Regions from separate parts of the Streptomyces sp. NPDC020379 genome, predicted to be linked through region 1. Evidence: predicted binding sites of a transcription regulator. Region 1 holds the regulator's gene; the other holds the start of a gene.
The links. Region 1 encodes HrcA, which represses chaperone genes, less so after heat shock. Its sites were predicted from a motif close to TTNGCACTCNGNNNNNCNGAGTGCNAA; they were not measured.
Positions count from the first base shown of each region.

Region 2: a site for HrcA is predicted at 1,680-1,706, ahead of groL (chaperonin GroEL). Genes of this name have one in related genera too.

Region 1 covers NZ_JBIRVR010000004.1:353,490-365,320, forward strand. The annotation lists gene lepA (translation elongation factor 4) at 186-2,051, shown strand; gene ACH427_RS08130 (AMP-dependent synthetase/ligase) at 2,291-4,180, shown strand; gene hemW (radical SAM family heme chaperone HemW) at 4,289-5,521, shown strand; gene ACH427_RS08140 (Uma2 family endonuclease) at 5,623-6,183, shown strand; gene ACH427_RS08145 (DUF3097 domain-containing protein) at 6,180-7,007, opposite strand; gene ACH427_RS08150 (MBL fold metallo-hydrolase) at 7,157-7,888, opposite strand; gene hrcA (heat-inducible transcriptional repressor HrcA) at 8,083-9,099, shown strand; gene dnaJ (molecular chaperone DnaJ) at 9,100-10,239, shown strand; gene ACH427_RS08165 (nitronate monooxygenase) at 10,470-11,609, shown strand; gene ACH427_RS08170 (16S rRNA (uracil(1498)-N(3))-methyltransferase) at 11,606-11,831, shown strand, end outside.
Region 2 covers NZ_JBIRVR010000003.1:243,768-255,598, forward strand. The annotation lists gene groL (chaperonin GroEL) at 1-1,519, opposite strand, end outside; gene ACH427_RS05895 (cold-shock protein) at 2,005-2,208, opposite strand; gene ACH427_RS05900 (MoaD/ThiS family protein) at 2,647-2,922, opposite strand; gene thrC (threonine synthase) at 2,977-4,260, opposite strand; SAM riboswitch class I at 4,278-4,415, opposite strand; gene ACH427_RS05910 (glucosyl-3-phosphoglycerate synthase) at 4,579-5,526, shown strand; gene ACH427_RS05915 (trehalose-6-phosphate synthase) at 5,685-7,145, shown strand; gene ACH427_RS05920 (hypothetical protein) at 7,529-8,281, shown strand; gene otsB (trehalose-phosphatase) at 8,285-9,130, opposite strand; gene ACH427_RS05930 (DUF3263 domain-containing protein) at 9,193-9,456, opposite strand; gene ACH427_RS05935 (extracellular solute-binding protein) at 9,460-10,746, opposite strand; gene ACH427_RS05940 (SIS domain-containing protein) at 10,935-11,831, shown strand, end outside.

The sequences.
Region 1 (11,831 bases):
GTTGGATTTCGATGTTGCGCACTCGCACGTGAGAGGGCACGAGGCACAGTGGACCAGGCTACCAGCAGGCGCTCCGGGCTCCCAAACCGGACCGTACCCGCCGCTCATGGGACGATGGAGGGGTCGTATACCCGACTCCCGCCGAGACTGGCGTTCAAGCGCCGAAGTCACCGAATGGATCCTGCGTGCCCGCGACCCCTACCAACGTGCCCGAGCCGAGCCGTACCGACCCGGCTCTGATCCGTAACTTCTGCATCATCGCGCACATCGACCACGGCAAGTCGACGCTCGCCGACCGGATGCTTCAGCTGACCGGCGTGGTCGACCAGCGGCAGATGCGCGCGCAGTACCTCGACCGGATGGACATCGAGCGCGAGCGCGGCATCACGATCAAGTCGCAGGCGGTCCGGCTGCCCTGGGCCCCCACCGAGGACAAGGGCAACACCCACATCCTCAACATGATCGACACCCCTGGTCACGTCGACTTCACCTATGAGGTCTCGCGCTCCCTCGCCGCGTGCGAGGGCTGCATCCTCCTCGTGGACGCGGCCCAGGGCATCGAGGCGCAGACCCTCGCCAACCTCTATCTGGCGATGGAGAACGACCTCACGATCATCCCGGTCCTCAACAAGATCGACCTGCCGGCCGCCCAGCCCGAGAAGTTCGCCGCCGAGCTGGCGCACCTCATCGGCTGCGACCCCTCCGACGTGCTCAAGGTCTCCGCGAAGACCGGCGTCGGCGTGGACGCGCTGCTCGACAAGGTCATCGCCGAGGTCCCGGCCCCGGTCGGCGTCAAGGACGCCCCCGCCCGCGCGATGATCTTCGACTCGGTCTATGACTCCTACCGCGGCGTGGTCACCTACGTCAGGGTCGTGGACGGCGAGCTGAAGAAGCGCGAGCGCATCAAGATGATGTCGACCGGCGCCACCCACGAGCTGCTGGAGATCGGCGTCTCCTCGCCCGAGATGACCCCCTCCGACGGCCTGGGCGTCGGCGAGGTGGGCTACATCATCACCGGTGTGAAGGACGTGCGGCAGTCCAAGGTCGGTGACACGATCACCTCGTTCGCCAATGGCGCCACCGAGCCCCTGGGCGGCTACAAGGACCCCAAGCCGATGGTGTTCTCGGGCCTTTATCCGCTGGACGGCTCGGACTACCCCGAGCTGCGCGAGGCCCTGGACAAGCTCCAGCTCAACGACGCCGCGCTGGTCTACGAGCCGGAGACCTCGGCCGCCCTCGGCTTCGGCTTCCGCGTCGGCTTCCTCGGCCTGCTCCACCTGGACGTGATCCGCGAGCGGCTCGAGCGCGAGTTCGGCCTGGACCTCATCGCGACCGCCCCCAACGTGGTCTACCGCGTCAACATGGAGGACGGCACCGAGCACATCGTCACCAACCCGAGCGAGTTCCCCGAGGGGAAGATCGCCGAGGTGCACGAGCCGGTCGTCAAGTCCACCATCCTCGCGCCGAACGAGTTCGTCGGCGCGATCATGGAGCTCTGCCAGTCCCGCCGCGGCTCGCTGCTGGGCATGGACTACCTCTCCGAGGACCGCGTCGAGCTGCGCTACACCCTGCCCCTCGCGGAGATCGTCTTCGACTTCTTCGACCAGCTGAAGTCCAAGACCCGCGGCTACGCCTCGCTGGACTACGAGCCCACCGGCGAGCAGCAGGCCAGCCTGGTCAAGGTCGACATCCTGCTGCACGGCGACAAGGTCGACGCGTTCTCCGCGATCACGCACAAGGACAAGGCGTACGCGTACGGCGTGCGGCTCGTCGCCAAGCTGCGCGAGCTCATCCCGCGGCAGAACTTCGAGGTGCCGATCCAGGCCGCCATCGGCTCGCGGGTCATCGCCCGTGAGACGGTGCGCGCGATCCGCAAGGACGTCCTCGCCAAGTGCTACGGCGGCGACATCTCCCGTAAGCGCAAGCTGCTGGAGAAGCAGAAGGAAGGCAAGAAGCGGATGAAGATGGTCGGCAGCGTGGAGGTGCCCCAGGAGGCATTCATCGCGGTGCTGTCCTCGGACTCCGACGGCGGCGAAAAGGGCAAGAAGTAGCACGCCGGACCAGGACCGGCAGGCCGTGAGCGCCCGTCCCCCGCGTGGGGGCGGGCGCTTCGCGTTCCCGGAAGGCGCAGCTCGAACCGGGTGCGGGCACCGTCCGGCCGTTCGGCCGGTCACAGCTTCGACAAGCCGTCCACAGCCCCTTACGCAAGGGCCGAACGGGCTCTAGTCTGATCACTGCTTGGAAGGTTACTCGCGAGTCACCAGCAACGAATCGGGCCCCGGAGGACGCCGTGACCGAGACACAGGCTTTGATCGAGAACCGTCCGCCCTCCGTGGCGACGATCCTCGTCGAACGCGTAGAGGCGACCCCCGACGCCGAGGCGTACCGCTATCCGGTGCCCTCGCCCTCCGGCAGCCGCCCCGACGCCTGGGCCTCGCTCACCTGGCGGGAGGCCGCCGACCGCGTCTTCGCCATCGCCGCCGGCCTGATCGACCTCGGCGTGCACCCCGAGGAGCGGGTGGCGCTCGCCGCCTCCACCCGGGTGGAGTGGATCCTCGCGGACCTCGGAGTGCTCTGTTCCGGCGCCGCCACCACCACGGTCTACCCCAGCACCAACGCCGAGGAGACGGCCTTCATCCTGGCCGACTCCGAGAGCCGGGTACTGATCGCCGAGGACGCCGCCCAGCTCGCCAAGGTCCGCGAGCACCGCGCCGACCTGCCCGGACTCGTCCACGTCGTGGTGATCGACGCCGAGGACGCCACCCCCGCCGAGGAGGACCCGGAGGGCTTCGTCCTCACCCTCGCCGAGCTGGAGCGGCGCGGCGCCGCCCACCTGAAGGCGAACCCCGACGCCGTGCGGGACCGGATCAAGGCGCTGCGGGCCGACCAGCTCGCGACCCTGATCTACACCTCGGGCACCACCGGCCGCCCCAAGGGCGTACGCCTGATCCACGACTCCTGGGCCTACATGGCGCGCGCCATCCAGGCGTCCGGCCTGGTGCGCGCCGACGACGTGCAGTATCTGTGGCTGCCGCTCGCGCACGTCTTCGGCAAGGTGCTCACCGTCAGCCACATCAGCACCGGGCATGTCACCGCCGTGGACGGGCGCGTGGACCGCATAGTGGAGAACCTCGCGGTCGTCCGGCCCACCTATATGGCCGCCGTGCCGCGCATCTTCGAGAAGGTCTACAACGGCGTCGCGGCCAAGGCGCGCGAGGGCGGCGGAGCCAAGTACAAGATCTTCCACTGGGCCGCCGAGGTCTCCCGCGAGTACGCCAAGGCCGCCCAGGACAACTACCGCCGCACCGGCAGCAGAACGGTCCCCTTCGGGCTCGCCGCCCGGCACAAGGTCGCCGACGCGCTCGTCTACACCAAGATCCGCGAGGCGTTCGGCGGGCGGCTGCGCGCGTGCGTCTCCGGCGCCTCCGCGCTCGCCCCGGACATCGGCTATTTCTTCTCCGGCGCGGGCGTTCACATCCTGGAGGGCTACGGCCTCACGGAGACCAGCGCCGCCAGCTTCGTCAACCCTGGCGAGTCCTACCGCACCGGAACCGTCGGCAAGCCGCTGCCCGGCACCGAGGTCCGGATCGCCGACGACGGTGAGGTCCTGCTGCGCGGCCCCGGCGTCATGGCCGGCTATCACGGGCTGCCCGAGAAGACCACGGAGGTCCTGGAGTCCGACGGCTGGTTCCACACCGGCGACATCGGAGAGCTGTCCCCGGACGGCTATCTGCGCATCACCGACCGCAAGAAGGACCTGATCAAGACGTCGGGCGGGAAGTACGTCGCGCCCGCCGAGGTCGAGGGCCAGTTCAAGGCCGTCTGCCCCTTCGTCTCGAACATCCTGGTGCACGGCGCCGACCGCAACTTCTGCACCGCGCTCATCGCCCTCGACGAGCCCACCCTCATGGTCTGGGCCGCCGAGCACGGCCTCGGCGGCAAGCCGTACGCCGAGGTGGTCGCCGCCAAGGAGACCGAGGAGCTCATCGACGGCTATGTGCGGCGGCTCAACGAGGGCCTCCAGCGCTGGCAGACGATCAAGAAGTTCCGGCTGCTGCCGCGCGACCTCGACATCGAGCACGGCGAGCTCACCCCGAGCCTCAAGCTCAAGCGGCCCGTCGTGGAGCGGCAGTACAAGAACCTCATCGAGGAGATGTACGCGGGCGCCCGCGAGGCCTGAGGCCGAGCGTGGACCGACGACCTGCCGGCCGGGGCGTACGCGGGCGCCCGCGAGGCCCGAGCCGGGCGGAGGTGAGGGGTCCGGCGGCCGATGCCGGACAATGGACCCATGCCTTCCGTACTGCCTGACGGCGAACCCATGCCCGAGGACGGGGCGCTGCCCCACCACGCCCTGGAGGGCGCCGGGCGGCGGCCGCTCGGCTTCTATCTGCATGTGCCGTACTGCGCGACGCGCTGCGGGTACTGCGACTTCAACACCTACACCGCGAGCGAGCTGCGCGGCTCCGGCGGGGCCCTGGCCTCCCGGGACAACTACGCCGAGACGCTCGCCCACGAGGTCCGCCTCGCGCGGAAGGTGCTCGGCGACGACCCGCGCCCGGTGGAGACCGTCTTCGTCGGCGGCGGCACGCCCACGCTGCTGCCCGCCGCCGACCTCGTACGGATACTGGGCGCGATCCGCGACGAGTTCGGGCTCGCGGAGGGCGCGGAGATCACCACCGAGGCCAACCCGGAGTCCGTCGACCCCCGCTATCTCGCGGAGCTCCGCGAGGGCGGCTTCAACCGGATCTCCTTCGGCATGCAGAGCGCCCGGCAGCACGTGCTGAAGATCCTCGATCGCACGCACACCCCGGGCCGCCCGGAGGCATGCGTCGCGGAGGCGCGGGCCGCCGGGTTCGAGCACGTCAACCTCGACCTGATCTACGGCACGCCGGGGGAGTCCGACGACGACTGGCGCGCCTCCCTCGACGCCGCGATCGGCGCGGGCCCCGACCACGTCTCGGCGTACGCGCTGATCGTCGAGGAGGGCACCCAGCTGGCCCGCCGGATCCGGCGCGGCGAGGTCCCCATGACGGACGACGACGTCCACGCCGACCGCTATCTGATCGCCGAGGACCGGCTCACGGCCGCGGGCTTCAGCTGGTACGAGGTCTCCAACTGGGCCACGAGCGAGGCCGGGCGCTGCCGCCACAACGAGCTCTACTGGCGCGGCGCGGACTGGTGGGGCGCGGGCCCCGGCGCACACTCCCATGTGGGGGGCGTGCGGTGGTGGAACGTCAAGCACCCGGGCGCCTACGCACAGGCCCTCACCGAGGGCCGCTCCCCGGGCGCGGGCCGCGAGGTCCTGCCGGACGAGGACCGGCGGGTGGAACGCATCCTGCTGGAGCTGCGCCTGATCGACGGCTGCCCGCTGTCCCTGCTGGCCCCGGCCGGCGCGGAGGCCGCGAAGCGGGCTCTGGAGGACGGCCTGCTCCAGGCCGAGCCGTACGAGCAGGGACGTGCGGTCCTGACGCTGCGGGGGCGACTGCTGGCGGACGCGGTGGTGCGGGATCTGGTGGACTGATCACCTGTTCGGGTGAACTGACGGGCATGGGCCGCACGCCCGCCTGCGCTGTCCATAGGCTGCCGCTATATGTCACGCGGCGCATGTGGAGGACCACGGAGATGACCGCTGTGGATGACCGGACGAAGATCGCGACCTTCGAGAACCTTGAGGTTCCCGAGGGCTGGCGGGTCGAGCTGTTGCGGGGGGAAATTGTGATGTTGGCAGGGCCCGACTGGGTCCACAACATCAACATTCTGCTCATCAAACGGCAGATCCCCCTGGAACGCTGGTATCCACTCCAGACGCAGGACATCGCCATCCCCGGCGAGGCAAGCGAACCGCAGCCGGATCTCGTCGTGCACGAGCACGGAGCATTCAAAGGCCCTGGGCGGCTCCTCCCCGCACCGGCAGTCACTTTGGTCGTGGAGATGGTTTCGAAGACCAGCGTCCACCGCGACTATGTGATCAAGTCCTCGATCTACGCGGCCGGGCGGGTGCCCGCGTACTTGATCGTGGATCCGATCAAGTCCAGCTGTGTCCTCCTCACCGGCCCCATGGGTGTCGGCGAGGAAGCGAGTTACCGGACGCGGAACACGTACAAGTTCGGGGAATCGTTGCCCATTGAGGCGCTCGACCTGACCTTGGACACTTCCATGCTGCACAGCTTTCCCAGCGCCTAATCGACCACCGTCACAAAGTCGATCAGCTCCTCAACCCTCCCGAGGAGCTCCGGCTCCAGGTCCTTGTACGAGCGCACACTCGACAGAATCCGCTGCCAAGCCGCCCCCGTATTCACCGGCCACCCCAGCGCCCGGCACACCCCCGACTTCCAGTCCTCCCCTCGCGGCACCCGAGGCCACCCCTCAATACCCACCGACGCCGGCTTCACCGCCTCCCACACGTCGATGTACGGATGGCCCACCACCAGGACGTTCTCGTCCGTGACGGATGCCGCGATCCGCGACTCCTTCGAGCCCGGCACCAAGTGGTCGACCAGGACGCCCAGCCGCGCGTCCGGCCCCGGCGCGAAGGACCGCACGATGGCCGGGAGGTCGTCGATGCCCTCCAGATACTCCACCACCACGCCCTCGATCCGCAGGTCGTCGCCCCACACCCGCTCCACGAGCTCCGCGTCGTGGCGGCCCTCGACGTAGATGCGCCCCGCGCGAGCCACCCGCGCCCGCGCTCCGGGGACGGCGAGCGAGCCGGAGGCCGTACGGGCCGGGCCCTGCGGCGTGTTCGCGGCCGCCGGGCGCACGAGCGTCACCACGCGCCCCTCCAGCAGGAACCCGCGCGGCTCCATCGGGAAGACGCGGTGCTTGCCGAACCGGTCCTCCAGGGTGACCGTGAGCCCCTGCGCGGTCTTCTCACAGCGGATCACCGCCCCGCAGAAGCCGGTGGTGACCTCCTCGACCACGAGATCGGGCTCGGCGCCCACCTCGGGTGCGGGCTGCTGACGCTTCCACGGAGGGGTGAGATCGGGACCGTATTCTCTGCTGCGCATGGCGACCATTCTGCGAGAGCGGCGGGTGTCCGCGGCCGGGGGTCCGGGGGTCCTCCCCCGGGGGTGTGCAGCCTCTGCCGCGCACGCGCGCCATTGTGGATCAAGATCCGGACGTCGCGGCACACCTCACCCCCCACCTCACCCCCGCCTCACGACACGCCGAACCGCGCCGCCAACGCGTCACGTTGTTCCCGCACGAACGCCGCGTCCACCACGGCCCCGTGCCCCGGTACGTACACCGCGTCCGCGCCCCCCAGCGCCAGCAGCCGGTCCAGCGCGGCCGGCCACTGCCGGGGGAGCGCGTCCGGGCCCGCCTGCGGATCGCCCGACTCCTCGACCAGGTCACCGCAGAAGACGATCTCCGGCGCCCCGTCCGCCCCCGCCACCAGCACCGCCAGGTCGTGCGCCGTGTGGCCGGGACCCACGTTGGCCAGCAGTGCCTGCCGCCCGTCGCCGAGGTCGAGCGTGAGCTCGCCGGAGACCGGGTGGCGGGGCCGTACGAGCAGGTCCGCGGCCTCCGCGGCGGCTGTCGGGTCGACGCCGTGCCGCACGGCGTCCCGCGCGAGCTCCTCGCGCTCGCGGAGGAGGACGCCAGCGAGCCCCACCGCCCCGTACACCTCCACCCCGGAGAACGCCGCCGTGCCGAAGACGTGGTCGAAGTGGGGGTGCGTCAGAGCGATGTGTGTCACGTCACGGCCGACGAGCTCCCGCACCTCCCGCCGGACCTCCGCGCCCTCGCCCACCGTCGCCCCGGTGTCGACGAGCAGGACGGCCGCCGGGCCCGCGATCACCCCGATCGTGGCGTCCCACACGGGCATTCTGCGGCGCGCGACCCCTGGCGCGAGCCGCTCCCAACGGGCTGTCCCCTCATGGCTCTCCATACCCGGACGCTAGCCGGAGCGCGGTACGGTTGCCCGCCCGACGGGCGTGCGGCGGCGGTGTGTGCGGGCGCACGGCGGGACCGCTCTTGCCCTCGCCGCGGTGCACGGCCGTACACTGGCTGAAGGGATCTGGCACTCGTGACCATGGAGTGCCAGGGAAGGACCCCGTAAGACGGCTGGACTGGAGGTGCGCGGTGCTGAGCGAACGCAGGCTCGAGGTGTTGCGCGCCATCGTCCAGGACTATGTGGGCACCGAGGAGCCCGTCGGCTCCAAGGCCCTCACCGAGCGGCACCGCCTCGGCGTGTCCCCGGCGACCGTGCGCAACGACATGGCCGCGCTGGAGGACGAGGGCTTCATCGCCCAGCCGCACACGAGCGCCGGCCGCATCCCGACCGACAAGGGCTACCGCCTCTTCGTCGACAAGCTCGCGGGCGTCAAGCCCCTGTCGACGCCGGAGCGGCGCGCCATCCACAATTTCCTCGACGGCGCCGTCGACCTCGACGACGTCGTGGGCCGTACGGTGCGGCTGCTCGCGCAGCTGACCCGGCAGGTCGCGGTGGTGCAGTATCCCTCGCTGACCCGCTCGACCGTGCGACACGTGGAGCTGCTCTCGCTGGCCCCCGCACGGGTGATGCTGGTGCTGATCACGGACACCGGCCGGGTCGAGCAGCGCATGGTCGACTGCCCGGCGCCGATCGGCGAGACCTCGCTGGCGGATCTCCGCGCGCGGCTCAACAGCCGGGTCGTGGGCCGCCGGTTCGCGGATGTGCCGCAGCTCGTGCAGGACCTCACCGAGTCCTTCGAGCAGGAGGACCGAGGAACCGTTTCGACGGTCCTCGCGACCCTGCTGGAGACCTTGGTCGAGGAGACCGAGGAGCGGCTGATGATCGGCGGCACCGCCAATCTCACCCGCTTCGGGCATGACTTCCCGCTGACGATCCGGCCGGTGCTGGAGGCGTTGGAGGAGCAGGTGGTGCTGCTCAAGCTGCTCGGCGAGGCCAAGGACTCGGGCATGACGGTGCGCATCGGTCATGAGAATGCTCACGAGGGCCTGAACTCCACATCCGTCGTCGCCGTCGGCTACGGTTCGGGCGACGAGGCAGTCGCCAAACTCGGCGTGGTCGGACCGACCCGCATGGACTACCCCGGAACGATGGGAGCGGTACGCGCAGTGGCACGTTACGTCGGACAGATCCTGGCGGAGTCGTAAGTGGCCACGGACTACTACGCGGTCCTGGGCGTACGGCGTGATGCCTCGCAGGACGAGATCAAGAAGGCATTCCGCCGCCTCGCCCGTGAGCTGCACCCGGATGTGAACCCGGACCCGAAGACGCAGGAGCGGTTCAAGGAGATCAACGCCGCTTACGAGGTGCTCTCGGACCCGCAGAAGAAGCAGGTCTACGACCTCGGCGGCGACCCGCTCTCCGCGAACGGCGGCGGCGGGGGTGGCGCCGGCGGCTTCGGCGCGGGCTTCGGCAATTTCTCCGACATCATGGACGCCTTCTTCGGCCAGGCCTCGCAGCGCGGTCCGCGCTCGCGCACCCGCCGTGGCCAGGACGCCATGATCCGGCTCGAAGTCAGCCTCAGCGAGGCCGCGTTCGGCACGACCAAGGAGATCCAGGTCGACACCGCCGTCGTCTGCACCACGTGCAGCGGCGAGGGCGCGGCCCCCGGCACCTCCGCGCAGACCTGTGACATGTGCCGCGGCCGTGGTGAGGTCTCGCAGGTCACCCGGTCCTTCCTCGGCCAGGTCATGACCTCGCGGCCCTGCCCGCAGTGCCAGGGCTTCGGCACCGTGGTGCCGACCCCGTGCCCGGAGTGCGCCGGTGACGGCCGCGTCCGGTCGCGCCGCACGCTAACGGTCAAGATCCCGGCCGGTGTCGACAACGGCACCCGCATCCAGCTGGCGGGCGAGGGCGAGGTCGGCCCCGGCGGCGGCCCCGCCGGCGATCTCTATGTGGAGATCCACGAGACCGCGCACCCGACCTTCCAGCGGCGCGGCGACGACCTGCACTGCACGGTCACCATCCCGATGACGGCCGCGGCTCTCGGCACGAAGGTGCCGCTGGAGACCCTGGACGGCGTCGAGGAGATCGACATCCGCCCGGGCACGCAGTCCGGCCAGTCGATCCCGCTGCACCAGCGCGGTGTCACGCACCTGCGGGGCGGCGGCCGTGGTGACCTCGTGGTCCACGTCGAGGTGATCACGCCCAACAAGCTCGACCCCCAGCAGGAGGACCTCCTCCGCCAGCTGGCGAAGCTGCGTGGCGAGGAGCGCCCGATGGGCGAGTTCAAGCCGGGGCAGCAGGGGTTGTTCTCGCGCCTGAAGGACGCGTTCAACGGGCGGTAGGCGCTGGGCCGGGGGTTGTTCCCCGGTTGGGTGAGTTCAAGCCGGGGCAGCAGGGGTTGTTCTCGCGGTTGAAGGACGCGTTCAACGGGCGCCAGGCCGCGTGAAGTACGCACGGACGGATGGGCTGGAGCGATCCGGCCCATCCGGCGTTCGCGGACACCCCGCGGTCGGGAACCACCGTCGTCCACAGCCCGCCCGCCGGGGCTATCCGCGTGTGACACGATGTGGTCATGGCCATCGACACCCGGGGTGACGCCGTGCTGACGGACCTGCTCCGGCACCCCATCGTGCAAGCCCCCATGGCCGGCGGCGCCTCCGGGCCGCCGCTCGCCGCCGCCGTCTGCGAGGCCGGTGGCCTCGGATCGCTGGCAGCGGGCTACAAGACCCCGGCCGCGATGTACGAGGAGATCAAGCAGCTCCGCGCCCGCACGGCCGCGCCCTTCGGCGTGAACCTGTTCATGCCGCAGCCCCCCGCCGCCGACCCGGCCGCCGTCGAGGTGTACGCCGAGCAGCTCGCGGGCGAGGCCACCTGGTACGAGACGCCGCTCGGCGACTGGTGCCAGGGTGGCGACGACGCGTACGAGGCGAAGCTCGCGATCCTCCTCGACGACCCGGTCCCGCTGGTCTCCTTCACCTTCGGCTGCCCGTCCGCCGCCGCGCTGGAAGCGCTGGCCAAGGCCGGTACGGTCACCGTCGTCACCGTCACCTCCGCCGCCGAGGCGCGGGCCGCCGAGCTGGCGGGCGCGCACGCGGTGTGCGTCCAGGGCATCGAGGCGGGCGGCCACCAGGGCACCCACCGCGACGACCCGCACCTCGACGGCGCGGGCGCCGGCGTCGGCCTGCTGGCGCTGCTGGCCGAGGTCCGCGAGGCCGTACGCATCCCCATGATCGCCGCGGGTGGCCTGATGCGCGGCGCCCAGATAGCCGCCGTGCTCGCCGCGGGCGCCAGTGCCGCGCAGCTCGGCACCGCGTTCCTGGTGTGTCCCGAGTCGGGCGCGCAGGCCGTGCACAAGCAGGCCCTGACCGACCCGCTGTTCGTCGGCACCGAGCTCACGCGCGCCTTCTCCGGCCGCCCGGCCCGGGGCCTGGTGAACCGTTTCATCCGCGAGCACGGCCCGTACGCGCCCGCCGCCTATCCGCAGGTGCACTATCTGACGGCGGGGCTGCGCAAGGCGGCCGCGGCGGCGGGCGACCCGCAGGGCATGAACCTGTGGGCCGGCCAGGGCCACCGGCTGGCCCGCGAGCTGCCGGCCGCGCGGTTGGTCGAGGTGCTGGCCGGCGAACTGGCCGTGGCGCGGGCCGCGTTGGCGGGCGACGGGGACGCGGGGGCAAGACCGGGGGGAAGTGAAATGCGAGGGAGCGAGTCATGACAGCGCCGGTCTTCCTGGTCGAGGAGGACGCCCTCACGGGCGTCTATCCCGGTACGGTCTTCCCGCTCGGCGGCCCCGAGGGGCGGCACGCCGTCTCCGTGCGGCGGCTGCGCGTGGGCGAGGAGATCGTGCTGACGGACGGCGCGGGCACGGGCGCGTTCGGCACCGTGGCCGCCGTCGAGGGCAAGGACCGCCTCGACGTCGCCGTCACCTCGGTCCGCT
Region 2 (11,831 bases), on a different contig from region 1:
TGGACGCGGCGTTCTGCAGGGCGGAACGCGTGACCTTCGCCGGGTCGATGATGCCCTCGGCGATCATGTCGACGTACTCGCCGGTCGCGGCGTTCAGACCGTGGCCGACCGTGAGGTTGCGGACCTTCTCCACGACGACGCCGCCCTCGAGACCACCGTTGACGGCGATCTGCTTCAGCGGGGCCTCCAGGGCCAGGCGCACGGCGTTGGCGCCGGTGGCCTCGTCGCCCTCGAGCTCGAGCTTCTCGAAGACCGCGGAAGCCTGGAGCAGGGCCACGCCACCACCGGCGACGATGCCCTCCTCGACGGCCGCCTTCGCGTTGCGGACGGCGTCCTCGATGCGGTGCTTGCGCTCCTTGAGCTCGACCTCGGTCGCGGCACCGGCCTTGATGACGGCCACGCCGCCGGCCAGCTTCGCGAGGCGCTCCTGGAGCTTCTCGCGGTCGTAGTCCGAGTCGCTGTTCTCGATCTCGGCGCGGATCTGGTTGACGCGGCCCTGGACCTGGTCGCTGTCACCGGCACCGTCGACGATGGTCGTCTCGTCCTTGGTGATGACGACCTTGCGGGCGCGGCCGAGCAGGTCGAGACCGGCGTTCTCCAGCTTGAGGCCGACCTCCTCGGAGATGACGGTGCCACCGGTGAGGATGGCGATGTCGCCGAGCATGGCCTTGCGGCGGTCACCGAAGCCCGGGGCCTTGACGGCGACGGACTTGAAGGTGCCACGGATCTTGTTGACGACCAGGGTCGACAGGGCCTCGCCCTCGACGTCCTCGGCGATGATCAGCAGCGGCTTGCCGGACTGCATGACCTTCTCGAGGAGCGGCAGCAGGTCCTTGACCGAGCCGATCTTCGAGTTGACGATCAGGATGTACGGGTCGTCCAGGGACGCCTCCATACGCTCCATGTCGGTGGCGAAGTACGCCGAGATGTAGCCCTTGTCGAAGCGCATACCCTCGGTGAGCTCCAGCTCCAGACCGAAGGTCTGGGACTCCTCGACGGTGATGACGCCTTCCTTGCCGACCTTGTCCATCGCCTCGGCGATGAGCTCGCCGATCTGGGTGTCGGCGGCGGAGATGGAGGCGGTGGAGGCGATCTGCTCCTTGGTCTCCACGTCCTTGGCCTGCTCGAGCAGCGCACCGGAGACGGCCTCGACGGCCTTCTCGATGCCGCGCTTGAGGGCCATCGGGTTGGCGCCCGCGGCGACGTTGCGCAGGCCCTCGCGGACCAGCGCCTGGGCCAGGACGGTCGCGGTCGTCGTGCCGTCACCGGCGACGTCGTCCGTCTTCTTCGCGACCTCCTTGACCAGCTCGGCGCCGATCTTCTCGTACGGGTCCTCGAGCTCGATCTCCTTGGCGATGGACACACCATCGTTGGTGATCGTGGGGGCGCCCCACTTCTTCTCGAGGACGACGTTGCGGCCCTTGGGGCCGAGGGTGACCTTGACGGCGTCGGCGAGCTGGTTCATCCCGCGCTCGAGACCGCGCCGTGCCTCCTCGTCGAACGCGATGATCTTGGCCATGTGAAGTGGTCCTCCCAGGACGGGGTGGATTTCTCCGGACCGCGCTGGCGCCCGCGACGGACGGCTCACCGGCCTGGCGGTTCCTTGCCCCACCCGGCTGATGGACCTCACCGACGGTCCAAATCTGTCACTCTCACTCGGAGAGTGCTAACGCCAATGATTAGCACTCGACCCCCCAGAGTGCAAGCGATCCGTTCATGAGCGCACCGTTAGTGGCACCGGGGGCACCCCCGGACGAAGTCTGGGGGCGCAAGCGATCCGTTCATGAGCGCACCGTTAGTGGCACCGGGGGCACCCCCGGACGAAGCCCGGGGGCGCGAGCGCCTCCACAGAAGGGCGCCCCTACGGCGTGACTTCCGGGTACACACGGAACGCGCGCGTACGCGCACACATACGCGCGCGAGGGCACACGAAGGGCCCGTACCCCGGTGCGCGGGTACGGGCCCCTCGGCGAGCTGAGTGAGCCGGTGGTCGATGCGCCGAGATCAGACGGCGAGCTTGACCATGTCCGCCTGCGGCCCCTTCTGGCCCTGCGAGATCTCGAACTCCACTCGCTGACCCTCCTCGAGGGTGCGGTAGCCGTCCATCTGGATCGCGCTGTAGTGGACGAATACATCCGCACCACCGTCGACCGCGATGAAGCCGTACCCCTTCTCCGCGTTGAACCACTTGACGGTGCCCTGAGCCATGCCTAACTCCCCTATTACTGGCCCTTGCGCAGGACCGCACTTCGCGGACCCGGGTCAGACCTCACCTCCGGAACTTCTCCCCAGCCGGTGGCAGGGGAAATCCCGGTGGTGTGCGCCGGAACGCGTCGACCGCGGCTGAATGTATCTGCACGGATGCCGTCTGCAACAGGTCACTCGGACGAGAATTCCCGGCGCGGCTGATTGCCGAAATGCGGCGAACTCCGGTGGATCCAGGGCAAGTCGGGCCGGGCATAGCGCAAGCAACCCGACAATTCGCGCACACAGTTCGCGCACAACTTGACGGGTTCTCATATGCGTTCGGCACTGACGCCGGAGGGGGATCGCCCCAACTGTATCGCGCTCAACAGACGGAATCGCCCCGTCCGTTTCACGGCCGGGGCGATTCAGGGGACCTTTCGCAGGAAGCTTGCGTAAAGCTCAGCCGCCGGCGACGGCGGGGATGATCGACACCCCGGCGCCGTCGGGCGTGGGCGTCGAAAGCCCCTGCTCGAAGCGCACGTCGTCGTCATTGACATACACGTTCACGAACCGGCGCAGCTTCCCCGCGTCGTCGAGGACGCGGGCGGCGATGCCGGGGTGGTTCTTCTCCAGATCGCCGATCACCTCGGCGAGCGTCGCCCCCTCGGCCGGGACTTCGGCGACACCGCCGGTGTAGGTGCGGAGGATGGTGGGGATGCGAACGGAGATGCTCATGGGGGTCCTGCCTTTCCGGTATTCCGGTGTCCGGTGAATGGTCGGGTGGGGACATCAGCCGGTGGCGAGCCCGGCGGTGCGGAACGCCTCCAGGGACGGCCGGATGGTCGCGGACGGCCCGGCCGCCACGGCGTCCAGCGTCTTGAGCCCGTCGCCGGTGTTGAGCACGACCGTCGTCAGCGCGGGGTCGAGCACCCCGCGCTCGATGAGCTTGCGGGTGACGCCCACCGTCACCCCGCCCGCGGTCTCCGCGAAGATCCCCTCCGTCCGGGCCAGCAGCCGGATCGCGTCGACGATCTCCGCGTCGTCCACGTCCTCCACGGCACCGCCCGTCCGCCGGGCGATGTCGAGCACATACGGCCCGTCGGCGGGGTTGCCGATGGCGAGGGACTTCGCGATCGTGTCCGGCTTCACCGGCCGCACCACGTCGTGGCCGTCCTTGAACGCGCGGGAGACCGGCGAGCAGCCCGCCGCCTGCGCGCCGAAGATCCGGTACGGCCGGTCCTCGACCAGGCCCAGCGCGATCAGCTCCTTCAGCCCCTTGTCGATCTTCGTGAGCTGGGAGCCGGAGGCGATGGGGATCACGATCTGGTCCGGCAGGCGCCAGCCCAGCTGCTCGCAGATCTCGTACGCGAGGGTCTTGGAGCCCTCGCCGTAGTACGGGCGGAGGTTGACGTTGACAAAGCCCCAGCCCTCGCCGAGCGGGTCGCCGATCAGCTCGGAGCAGAAGCGGTTCACGTCGTCGTAGGTGCCCTCGATGCCCACCAGGTCGCCGCCGTAGACCGCGGCCATGACGACCTTGCCGGCCTCCAGGTCGTGCGGGATGAAGACACAGGACTTGAAACCCGCGCGGGCCGCGGCGGCACCGACCGCGCCGGCGAGGTTGCCGGTCGAGGAGCAGGAGAGCGTGGTGAAGCCGAAGGCGCGCGCCGCCTCGACCGCGATGGCGACGACGCGGTCCTTGAAGGAGTGCGTGGGGTTGCCGGAGTCGTCCTTGACGTACAGCCCGCCGGTGACGCCCAGCTCGCGGGCGAGGTTGTCGGCCTTGACGAGCTTGGTGAAGCCGGGGTTGAGGCTGGGCTTCTCCGCCACGTTCTCGGGTACGGGCAGCAGCGGGGCGTAGCGCCAGATGTTGTCGGGACCGGCCTCGATGCGGCGGCGCAGGGCCTCGGGATCGCCGGTGGGGAGGTCGTACGCGACTTCGAGCGGGCCGAAACAGGCGGCGCAGGCGAAGATGGGACCGAGGTCGAACCGCTCCCCGCACTCACGGCACGAGAGGGCGACGGCGGGACCGAGCGCGACAGAAGTGGTTGAGCTTTCGACAGACTGCACAGCCATGGAGGCGAGGCCCTTTCTCCTCATCTTCCTCGCGGCGAACCTCGCCACGAGACGGAATTGGCACCTTCCCCACCGGGAGCCTCGCGCTTGCGAGACCGGCGGGAGGGTTGCCGGGGCTTCAACGGGCCGTGTCCCTCTGCCCCTCTGGATGAGCGGTATGGCACTGGGCACTGCCCAGGCGTTTGTGCGCGCGGTGACCCCGACATACGACGGCGTTCCGCGTTGTTCAGACTGTAACCGAAGGCACGGACACCCGAGCAGGTCGTCCGTTCCGCGAGATGCGTCACAGGACAACACCGGAGCGAAGGAGTCGTTCACGTGCTGGAAGAGGTGGAGCGCTGGCTGGGCCGGCGGTCCTGGTCCGTCGGAGACCGTCCGCTCGACCAGCTGCTCGCGGCCAAACGGGAGAAGGGCACCACCATCAGCGTGGTGCTCCCCGCGCTGGACGAGGAGGCGACCGTCGGCGACATCGTCGCCACGATCCGGCGCGAACTGATGACGGACGCGGTGCCGCTGGTCGACGAGCTGGTGGTGCTCGACTCCGGCTCCACCGACCGCACGGCCGAGGTCGCCGCCGCGGCCGGCGCGCGCGTGGTGCACCGCGACTCGGTGCTCCCGCGACTGCCCGCCCTGCCCGGCAAGGGCGAGGTGCTGTGGCGGTCGCTGCTGGTGACGCGCGGGGACGTGGTCTGCTTCGTCGACGCCGATCTGCGCGACTTCTCCGCGGACTTCGTCTCCGGCACCGTCGGCCCGCTGCTGACCGACCCGGGCATCGCGTTCGTGAAGGCGATGTACGACCGCCCGCTCGGCGAAGTGGCCGGGCAGGGCGGCCGGGTGACCGAGCTGGTGGCCCGACCCCTGCTCAACCTGCACTGGCCGCAGCTGGCGGGCTTCGTCCAGCCCCTGGGCGGCGAGTACGCGGCCCGCCGCTCGCTCCTGGAACGCCTGCCGTTCCCCGTGGGCTACGGCGTGGAACTGGGCCTCCTGGTCGACGCCCTCCACACCGTCGGCCTGGACGCCCTGGCCCAGGTCGACGTGGGCGTCCGCGTCCACCGCCACCAGGACGGCCGCGCGCTGGGCCGGATGGCCGCGGCCATCTACCGCACGGCACAGCTGCGCCTGGCCCGCGGCCACCTGGTGCGGCCGTCCCTGACCCAGTTCGAGCGTACGTCCGAGGGATTCGTCCCTCGGACGTACGCGGTGGACACGGAGGAGCGGCCGCCGATGCGGGAAATCCCGGAATACGCGGCACGGGACGCGGCGTAGGGGGCCTTTTTCCCAGCCCCGCCCCTTCCCGGCTGCGTCTGATGTGCGGGGAGGGGCGGGGCTGGGGAACAAGCCCGCCGCAGGCGCCAGCCCGTCCGCACCCGCACCCCGGCCCCGACAAACGTTTGAACGACCGGCGGCCAGGCAAGGCTGGCCACATGGTCGTTGAGCACATGCAACCGCACACGCACACCGCACAGATCGTCGTCGCCTCCAACCGCGGCCCGGTCTCGTACAAGCTGGTCGACGGCGAGCTGACCGCCGGCCGGGGCGGTGGCGGCCTCGTCTCGGGGCTCAGCGCCATAGACCGCGACGCCGGCGCCGTGTGGGTGTGCGCGGCCATGGGCGAGGGCGACCGCGAGGCGGCGCGGCGCGCGGGCCGCAGGCTCGACACCGAGGACACCGGCGGCCACCGGGTGCGCATGCTGGACGTCGACCCGGACACCTTCGCCGCCGCCTACAACGGCATCGCCAACTCCGTGCTGTGGTTCGTCCACCACATGCTCTACGAGACGCCCCTGGCACCCGTCTTCGACGCGGACTTCCGGCGGCAGTGGGCGGCGTACGAGGCGTACAACGCGGCCTTCGCGGACGCCCTCGCCGAGGAGGCCGCGCAGGGAGCCGCCGTGCTCGTGCAGGACTACCACCTCACGCTGGTGCCGGGTCTGCTCCGGGAGCGCCGTCCCGACCTGCGGATCGGCCACTTCTCGCACACCCCCTGGGCCCCGCCGGACTACTACCGGCTGCTGCCGGACGACATCGCCGAGCGGGTGCTGCGCGGCATCCTCGGCGGGGACCGCGCGGCCTTCCTGACCGAGCGCTGGGCGGACGCGTTCGCCGACTGCTGCGAGAAGGTCCTGGGGGCTGAGGTCGTCCGCGGCACGGGCGGGACGGCGGTGCTCTTCGAGGGCCGGACGACCCGGCTCGGCGTGCACGGCCTCGGCGCCGACGCGGACTTCCTGCGGGAGCGCGCGCACCGCGCGGACGTCGAGGAGCGGATGGCCGCGCTCCGCGCACAGCTCGGCCCGGACCGCAAGGCGATCGTGCGCGTCGACCGCACCGAGCTGTCCAAGAACATCGTGCGCGGCCTCCACGCCTACCGCCGGCTGCTGGAGGACCACCCGCAGTGGCGGGGCAAGGTGGTGCACATCGCCTTCGCGTACCCCTCCCGGCAGGATCTGAAGGTCTACCGCGCGTACACGGCGGAGGTCGAGCGGGTCGCCCGGGAGATCAACGCGACCTTCGGCACCGCGGCTTGGGAACCGGTCTCCCTGCACGTCAAGGACGACTTCGCCCGCTCGCTCGCCGCCTACCGCCTGGCGGACGTCGCGCTCGTCAACCCCATCCGCGACGGCATGAACCTGGTCGCCAAGGAGGTCCCCGTCGTCTCCGACCACGGCTGCGCTCTCGTCCTCTCCCGGGAGGCGGGGGCGGTGGCGGAGCTGGGGGACGACGCGCTCGTGGTCAACCCGTACGACGTGGAGGCCACGGCGTCGGCTCTGCACACGGCTCTCCTGATGGACCCGTCGGAACGGGCGTCGCGCACGAAGCGGCTTGCCGCCGCGGCGGTGGCGCTCCCTCCGGCACGCTGGTTCCTGGACCAGCTGGCCGCGCTGTAGTCGCCTGGGCTACGGGCCCCGGACCCCCGCAACACGCTTCGCGCGTTGTCCTCGAACTCCCCCAGCCACCTCCCCAGAGGTGCCCCCACGGGCTGAATGTGCCGGCTACGGTCTGCGAAATCCAGCCCGTTGGGGGCTCCCCCAGACGGAGTCCGGGGGAGGCAACGGACCGGTAGCCGGGGGGGCTGGGGCGCGCCCCCACGCGGCGGAGCCGCACATCAGATGCACGCGGGAAGGGGCGGTAGGGGAAAAAGCCCGCTGCGGGCGCCGGCCGCCCCGCACCCACCCCCCGCGCACACCCCGGAGCAAACACCCGGCCAGCCTTCGGCAAAGTGCTTCGGGCCGCCGCCTGCCCCGCCCCGCCCCCGGGTAACCATGAGGCCATGCAGATCGCCCCACCCCGAGCCGCCACCGCCCTCGCGGCCGTCGCCCTCGTCGCAGCCGCACTGACCACCGGCTGCTCCTCCGACTCCGGGAGCAAGAGCTCCGACGACACCAAGAACGCCAAGTCCGGCGCCTCCCCCTCCACTTCGGCCACAGGGTCGTCCGCGCCCGCCGCGGGAGACGGCGCCATACCCGTGGGCCCGGGCCCCCAGCCCGCGTACACCGTGCAGAAGCAGCCCGCGGAGGGCAGCTGTCACTACCAGTACACCTCGGCCAAGGAGCCCCTGCCCGACCCCAAGTGCACGCCCGGAGCGACGAATCCGAAGGTCACGCAGGCGACAGTGAAGACGACGATCTGCCGCAGCGGCTACACCAAGGACATCCGGCCGCCGGTCGGCATCACCAGCCGCGAGAAGACCGCCAACGCGGCCTCGTACGGCTACAAGGGCTCGTTGAAGGACTACGAGTACGACCACTTGATCAGCCTCCAGCTCGGCGGCGACCCCAACGACCCGCGCAATCTGTGGGTCGAGCCGCCCTCCCCCGGCCACAAGCCGGGCGCGGGGCCCAACAACCCCAAGGACGTGGTCGAGACCAAGCTCAAGACCGCGATCTGTGCCGGCAAGGCGGATCTCGTCAAGGCGCAGCAGGCGATCGCCCACGACTGGACGACGGCGCTGAAGACCCTGGGCCTGCCGGAGAAGGCGGCCAAGGGTGACCCGACCGCCGCCAAGGACCCGGACGACGAATGAGGTTCAGCCGGTAGGCAGGCGGTCCGCGAGGGCCGTCAGCAGCTCCACTACGCCGCTCGGGCCGTCCACCACGAGGTCGGCCCGTTCGGCGAGTTCGGTGACCTCCGTGCTGCCGCTGCACACGAGGAGGCCGGCCAGCCCTTCGGCGCGCAGCTCCTCCACGGCGGCGAAGGCCGCGAGGTCGCCGAGGTCGTCACCGGCGTAGAGGACGGCGCGGGCGCCCGTCTCGCGCACGTACTCAGCGAGGGCCACGCCCTTGTCGATGCCGGGCGGGCGCAACTCCAGGACGAACCGGCCCGGTTCGACGATCAGGCCGTGCCGCGCGGCGAGCGCTTCCAGCGGGCCGCGCAGGGCGTCGTAGGCGGCCTGGGGGTCGGCGGCGCGCCGGGTGTGCACGGCGATGGCGCGGCCCTTGTCCTCGACCCAGGTGCCCCGCCAGGCGCCAGACCGGTCGAGCTCCCCGGGCAGCGCGGCCTGCACGGCCGCGACGCCCGGGTGCGGGGCGGGGGCCTTGACGGTGCCGGTGACGGCGTCCCAGCGCTCGGCGCCGTAGTGGCCCAGCACGACGAGGTGTTCCAGCCCCGGGACTCCGGCGAAGCCGCCGTAGCGCACGGCCACGCCCGCCGGGCGGCCGGTGATCACGGCGACGGAGCGCAGCGCGGGCGCGAGGCGCGCGAGCGCGGGCACGGCGCCTGGGTGGGCGCGGGCCTGCTCGGGGTCCGGGACGATCGGGGCGAGCGTGCCGTCGAAGTCCAGCGCGACGACGCTCTTGTCCGGCGCGGCGAGCAGCTCGGCGAGGCCGTGGCGGCCGGCGCGGCTGCGGGGTTCGGGGAGTGGATGACTGCCCATGGGACGACCCTACTGTCCCGGAGCGCCGGAGGGGCTCGAACGTACGACTGGGACCGGCCCGGTCAGCGCCGTTCCCGCCGTGCTTCGCGCAGCCGCCGGAGGCGGTTGACCGTCACCGGGTCGTGCGCGAGCGCGGCGGGGTCGTCCAGCAGCGCGTTGAGCAGCTGGTAGTAGCGGGTCGGGGTGAGGCCGAGGTCCTCGCGGATCGCGCGTTCCTTCGCGCCCGGCCCCGGCCACGTGCGGCGCTCCAGCGCCAGCACGTCCCGGTCCCGCCCGGAGAGCCCCGGCCCGCCCGGCCCGGGGTTCACGGGATCTTCGCCGGCCATCGTCTAATGCCCCTGACTCGCCGTCTCCAGGGAGTTCGCCTCGCGCTCGATCTCGCTGAGCACGCTGTTCGGGTCCCCGCCGGTCTTCACCGTGGAGCCGATCTTCTCCTTGATCGCCTTGCTGACCGCCGCCCAGGACGTCTTGTCGGCGGGGTAGAACTCGGCGCTCTCCAGCTGGTCCAGGAACGGCCTCAGCCTCTTGCGGCCCGAGTCCGCGGCCATCTTCGCGGAGGCGGAGGCGGTCACCGGCAGCAGGTCGTACTGCCCGGTGAAGTCCAGCACGTTCTTGGTGCTGTAGACGAAGTCGAGGAAGGCACCGATCTGGTCGCGGTTGCCGTTCTGCTTGAACGCCATCATCCAGTCGGCGACGCCCATGGTCGACTTGGACTTGCCCTTGATGCCGGGCAGCGGCGCGGTGATGTACTTGATCCCCTTGGCGTCGGCCTGCTGCATCAGCGTGGGGTGGCCGTTGAGCATCCCGACGTCGCCCTTGCAGAAGGCGTCGAAGACGTCCTGCCGGTTGGTGCGGGCGGGGTCGAGGGGGCCGGTGAGCTTCTTGGCGACGAGCTCGTCGCGCAGCCACTCCAGCGCCTTGACGTTCTCGTCGTGGGCGATGGTGTAGACACCGTTGGCATCGGTGTAGCCGCCGCCGGCGGCGAGGAACCACATCATCGTCTCGGCCGGGGCCTCCTCCGGGCCGAGGGGCAGGCCGAAGGGTATCTTCACGCCGTTCGCCTGGAGCTTCTTCGCCGCGGCCTGGAGCTCGTCCCAGGTCTCGGGGGCCTTGGCGATGCCGGCCTTGTCGAAGAGCTCCTTGTTGCAGAAGAGCAGACGGGTGCTGGAGACGAACGGCATGCCGTACTGCACGCGGTGCACCTCACCCGCCTTCTCGATCGACGCGATGAACTCCGCCTGGGTGGGGACGGTGAGCAGCTGGTCGGCGCTGTAGAGCTTGCCGGCCGCCGCGAAGTCCGCGTACGCGCCGATCTGCGCGAGGTCGGGGGCCTTGCCCGCCGCGACCAGGTCGGCGACCTTCTTGTCGACCTCGGTCCAGCTGTAGACCTCGACGTCGACCTTGATCTTGCTGTGCTGGTCCTCGAAGTCGCGGACGAGGGCGTCCCAGTACTTCTTCGAGCTGTTCGACGGATTGTCGCCGTAGTCCGCGGCGATCAGCTTCAGCTTCTTGGTGCCCGAACCGGGACCGCCGCTCCCGCAAGCCGTCAGTGCGGGAGCCAACGCCGCAGTGGCGGCACCCGCCGCCGTCATACCCAGGAACCGCCGCCGCTGCACTACTGCTTCCCACCTTCGTGGTTCGTTTTCCTCGCTGGAGACCGTGAGTCTCTCCCGCGCGCCACCTTACGGTCCAGCCGGCTCCGGTTGCGCTTCGGTATCGCCCTTCCGCATCTTCCCTCCCTCATGGCGGGGCTGCTATCCACGTTCCCGACGCCCACCGCACCTCTCGCAAGGAGCCTCAGCGCATGCAGCAGCCTTCCTCTTCACGTTCCGCTTCCCGTACGGCGGCGGAGATCGACACCCAGCCCGGCTGCTGGCGGCGCGCCGCCGGGGCGGCGGCCGCCACGGAACTGCCCCGGCCGGGCGAGCGGGTCGCGGTGACCGGGTGCGGCACGTCCTGGTTCATGGCCCAGGCGTACGCGGCGCTACGCGAGGCCGCCGGGCAGGGCGAGACGGACGCGTTCGCCTCCTCGGAGTTCCCCCGGGGCCGCGCGTACGACCGGGTCGTGGCGATCACCCGGTCCGGGACCACGACGGAGGTCCTCGACCTGCTGTCGGCCCTGCGCGGCCGCACGCGCACGCTCGCGCTGACCGCCGGCCCCGGGACGCCGGTGACGGACGTGGCCGGCTCCGTCGCCCCGCTCGACTGGGCCGACGAGGAGTCCGTCGTCCAGACCCGCTTCGCGACCACGGCCCTCGCCTGCCTCCGCGCGGGCCTGGAGGCGTACGGTCCGCTCCCCTCGGACGTCCGCACGGTCGCCGAGGCGGCGGCGGACGCGGAGTCCGCTCTCACGGAGCCGCTGCCGCCGTCCGTGGTCTCGGCCGGGCAGTGGACGTTCCTGGGCACGGGCTGGACGTACGGGCTCGCGCAGGAGGCGGCCCTGAAGATGCGCGAGGCGGCGGGCGCCTGGACCGAGTCCTACCCCGCGATGGAATACCGCCACGGCCCGATCTCGATCACCGCTCCCGGCCGGGTGGCGTGGATCCTGGGCACGGTCCCCGCGGGGCTTCCGGCGGATGTGGAGCGGTCGGGGGGCACGCTCGTGGCGGCGGGCTCCCGCCTCGATCCGATGGCGGACCTGATCCGTGCGCAGCGTCTCGCTGTCGCGGTGGCGGAGTCGAAGGGCCTGAACCCGGACGAA